DNA from 2 places in the Alcanivorax sp. 97CO-5 genome. Region 1 is predicted to be linked to the other one. Evidence: predicted binding sites of a transcription regulator. Region 1 holds the regulator's gene; the other holds the start of a gene.

Region 1 (2,397 bases):
ACTGCCATCATCATTAAAATCATTGAAATCCAAGCTTGCCAATACCGCTTCGCGGGCATTATCTGTCACCTTAATAGTCGCACTACGCGGAGTCCCCAGCAGCATAGACAAGGAGCCAAACACCTCACCCGGTGATACATAATACAACGGCGCACCCTGGGGATTCTCCGATAACACTTCCAGCTGCCCCCTCAACAAAAAGTACAGAGTGGAATCCACCTCACCGGCTCGAATTACGCTTTCTCCCGAAGCGGCAACCCAAAGACGGGTGGTCTGTTCAAGCCGGGAAAATTCGTTCTGATCATCACGATTAATTTCATTAAAAAACGGCACGCCCGCTAACAGCTGGCGACGCCGTTGCTGGCCGAAATCATTATTATTGGCCTGCTCCATCCACTACCCCCACTGGTCTGATGGCATTGTAATCAACTACACACATGCTAGAGCGACCTCCACAACAGAGCAACGGCAAGGAAAAAAGAGGGGTGAACTCTTCTCCCAATGCTGACCAAATAACACTGTTCTTATTGTCAGTAAACATGCTAGCATCCTGAATATAGCACTTCCTGTCAGCCATTACTTACACGCTCAGGCAAGTGACCAATACATAGGCCTACACGCACCGAAAGGCGCCCAACTAGCCCCCCCCCCTAGAGGCCACGGCTAAGCGCCACACTCTGCAGGAAACAGGGAGAAGGTTATGAGCAGCAAACTTACCGACCGGCAGCAACAAGTCCTCGACTGCATCCGTGAATGTCTTAAGGACAACGGCATGGCCCCTACCCGTGCAGAGATTGCCGACATTATGGGATTCCAATCCAAGAATGCGGCCTCAGACCATCTCCGTGCCTTAGAGCGCAAAGGCTATATCAAACTTCACAGTGATCGCTCTCGCGGAATCCAACTACTTGATCATGCCTACTGGGGTGAAGAGGAACTGCCCGTCGTCGGTAAAGTGGCTGCGGGGATCCCCATTGAAGCCATCGAGAACGTGGAACGAACCGTGCCAGTACCCCAAGGCCTGTTTAAACAGCGCCCCACCTATCTATTAAAGGTGCAAGGCGACAGCATGGTGGATGCGGGCATTTTCGATGGCGACCTAATTGCCGTGCGCAAATCCAATGTGGCCCGTTCCGGTGAAATCGTTGTCGCGCGCATTGACGAAGAAGTCACGGTAAAGACCTTAAAGTTGAATAAATCCAGCGCCACACTACTCCCGGCTAACGAAGCCTATGAACCGATCAAAGTGCCCGCTGATCAACTTATTATTGAAGGCATTTTTGTGGGGCTAATTCGTGACCCAAACTCTTTTTAAAGCCTGTATCCGTGCCGGTACAGGCCTTTGCCTGATTGTATGGAGTGCATTTGCCATGGCTGAAACCCATCTTCTGGCACCCTGCCCGGACTCACCCAACTGTGTATCCAGCCTGGCTACACAGAGTGACAAGCGCGTTGACCCGTTACAGGTCGCCGCCGACCGGGAAAGCAGCCTGAAAAAGCTGGAAACACTGCTGGGCAGTCTTCCCCGTGTGGACTACGATGTTGTCGGCCAGTCGCGTATTCAAGCCCGCTTCACCAGTCGGATCCTGCGTTTTGTAGATGATGTCACTTTCTATGTTCGCGAGAATGGCATGGTGGAGGTCCGTTCCGCATCACGGGCCGGTTATTGGGATTTAGGTGCCAACCGTCGTCGGGTAGAATCCCTGCGCGAGCAGCTATTTGAGCAGGAAACCGATGACCGCACTTCACAACACCCCCCCTTCGGAAACGCAGAAAATCGCGCCTGAACAATGGGCCGATATCGGCGTTAACCTCACCGATCGACAATTTCATGACGACCGGGAGGCCGTGATTGAGCGTGCGGCTTGCGCCGGAGTTACTTGGCAGCTAATTACCGGCACCACTATCGACGATTCCCGCGCGGCCATTGCCCTCGCCGACGAGCACTCAGGGCTTTTCGCCACCGCCGGCCTGCACCCTCACAGCGCTCGTTTTTACTCTGCTGCGCTAGAAGCAGAGCTACGAGATCTACTCGCCCATGAACAGATAAAAGCTGCCGGCGAAATGGGCTTAGATTTCAATCGGGATTTTTCTCCGCGCCCAGAGCAGGAGCGGGCCTTCGAGGCTCAGTTAGCCCTGGCGGCGGAATACAAATTGCCGGTTTTTCTTCACGAGCGTGATGCCCATGAACGCTTTCTCCCTATCCTGAAATCCTTCCGCGATGCTCTGCCTGGCGCCGTTGTGCATTGCTTTACCGGTTCCCGTGAGGCTCTGTTCGCCTATCTGGATCTGGATTGCCACATCGGCATTACCGGTTGGGTCTGCGACGAACGACGTGGCAAACCGCTGGCAGAGCTGCTGCCTAACATTTCGGATAACCGCCTGCTTTTGGAAACA
Region 2 (2,397 bases), on a different contig from region 1:
ATCAGCCTCTATGCCAGAAAGAATAGCCAACGCCATTTTTGGCCCCACCCCATTCACCTTGATCAAAGCGCGAAACAGCTCACGCTCATAACGATCGGCGAAACCATACAGCAACTGAGCATCTTCACGGACCACAAAATGCGTGTGCAAGGTGAGCTCCGCACCCGCCTCGGGCAAATCGTAGAACACCGTCATCGGTGCCTCGACTTCATAGCCAACGCCATTTACGTCCAGCAGCAACACCGGGGGGCGTTTTTCCAACAGGGTGCCACGAAGTTGTCCGATCATCATTTTTCCATTTACCCGTACACAACAAAAGTATCGCGTAGAAAATACAGGGCGAATATTCGATGCTCACAATCAATCACTGAAGCAATCAACGAATACAGACACCACACTAACGAACCCGGCCGCGCCTTACCGATGTGGCACCAGCCATTCTAGCCAGGGAGAGACGCATATGAGCATGACAAAGCGCGATAGCCAGGGCATCAGCGGCGTCCTCCTGCGGGCGTTGATCCAGTTTAAGCAGATACTTCACCATTTCCCCGACCTGATTTTTTTCCGCCCCACCTTTGCCCACAACGGCCTGTTTTACTTGGCGAGCCGAATATTCAAACACTGGCACACAGGCCTGCATCACTGCCGCAATAGCTGCACCGCGAGCCTGGCCCAATTTCAGGGCAGAATCCGCATTGCGAGCCATAAACACTTTTTCGATGCTCACTTCAGCCGGCCCGTATTCCTTCACCACCTGATCAATTCCCGCGAATATCTCACCCAACCGCGGCGGGATCTCCTTGTGGGAAGTCGTAATAGTACCGAAAGCCACCGCGCGGGAACGATTTCCCACCACATCCACTACGCCGTAACCGGTGCGTCGAGAACCAGGATCAATACCCAGAATAAGCGCCATATTTCACAGACCAATAATAAAGAAGACAGGCACCCAGCCCAGCTCTTAGTAGGTGCCTCCGTTCTACCCGAGCACTGTCCAAATGTCCAGCCAACAAAGAAACGCTTCAGGTTAAACGGCTGATGCGACACGTCCTAAAGCCGCAGGCGGATTACCGCCACGCCCAGAAACCCAGACAGCAAAAAGCCCCAAACGATTCGGGGCTTTTAATTTTGCTTGCAGCTTGTTTTGTAACGTGAACCTCGCTGCTATTCCTCTTCTTGCGGTGCCGGCCAACTGGCATTGGTGTAGACGTTCTGCACGTCGTCCAAATCTTCCAGCATGTCGATCATCTTTTGCACGGTTTCAGCTGTATCCGTGTCCATTTCCGCTTCTGTAGACGGGTGCATGGTGACTTCCGCCTCAGCGAATTCCAACCCAGCTGCACGCAGGGCGTCCACCACTTCACCAAAGCTCTTATCCGGAGTGGTAATGACCAAAAAACCATCATCTCCCATCTCTTCCACATCTTCGGCACCGGCTTCCAGGGCGACTTCCATCAGCTTTTCTTCATCCACACCGGGCTCGAAAAAAATCTCACCACGTTTAGTGAATAAAAAAGCCACGGAACCACTCGTGCCCAGATTACCACCGAACTTGGAAAACGCGTGACGCACCTCAGCCACGGTACGGTTCACATTGTCCGTCATGGTTTCTACCAGAACCGCTACACCACCCTTACCGTAACCTTCATAGGTGATTTCATCCATGCTGCCGTCATCATCACCGCCGGCGCCACGCTTAACCGCACGGTCGATGGTGTCACGGGTCATGTTCTGGCCCAGTGCTTTATCAATCGCGGCCCGCAAGCGCGGGTTATCGTTGGGCTCGCCCCCACCCATCTTGGCCGCTACCGTGAGCTCGCGAATCAGTTTGGTAAAGATCTTGCCACGCTTGGCATCCTGAGCCGCCTTACGGTGCTTGATGTTGGCCCACTTGCTATGTCCTGCCATGTTACCTCCGCCAGCACGCAGCACGCGTCACGCAACACGTCTTGGGCACGCCTCTTCGCGTGATGCGTGATACCTGCCTGCGTTTCTCCTATATCAACCTTCTTCTTTACGTACCTGTACGCCAACTTCACGCAGCTGCTTGTTGTCCACTGGTGACGGTGCATTGGTCATAGTGCACGCCGCCGTTTGCGTCTTCGGGAAAGCGATCACATCACGAATTGATTCACAACCAGTCATCAACATCACCATGCGATCCAACCCAAACGCCAGGCCACCGTGGGGCGGGGCGCCGTATTTCAGACCGTCTAGCAGGAAGCCGAATTTTTCCTCGGCTTCCTCATCAGAAATGCCCAGCGCTTCAAATACAGTGCGTTGCATGGCTGGGCTATGGATACGGATGGAACCGCCACCCAGCTCAGTACCGTTAAGCACCATGTCATAGGCCCGCGATAACGCCTCGCCCGGATTACTCTTAAGCTCTTCCGCGCT

What was found. The regulator LexA, encoded in region 1, represses DNA repair genes until DNA is damaged. The targets are predictions, from matches to a motif close to TACTGTNTANNTANACAGTA.
Region 2: ruvC (crossover junction endodeoxyribonuclease RuvC) is a predicted target of LexA. The motif match lies at 989-1,008, and genes of this name have one in related genera.

What each region holds. Positions count from the first base shown of each region.
Region 1 covers NZ_KI965877.1:414,408-416,804, forward strand. The annotation lists gene Y017_RS01885 (cyclic nucleotide-binding domain-containing protein) at 1-393, opposite strand, end outside; gene lexA (transcriptional repressor LexA) at 701-1,315, shown strand; gene Y017_RS01895 (DUF1499 domain-containing protein) at 1,371-1,787, shown strand; gene Y017_RS01900 (TatD family hydrolase) at 1,735-2,397, shown strand, end outside.
Region 2 covers NZ_KI965904.1:97,202-99,598, forward strand. The annotation lists gene ruvA (Holliday junction branch migration protein RuvA) at 1-288, opposite strand, end outside; gene ruvC (crossover junction endodeoxyribonuclease RuvC) at 398-916, opposite strand; gene Y017_RS11095 (YebC/PmpR family DNA-binding transcriptional regulator) at 1,165-1,908, opposite strand; gene aspS (aspartate--tRNA ligase) at 2,002-2,397, opposite strand, start outside.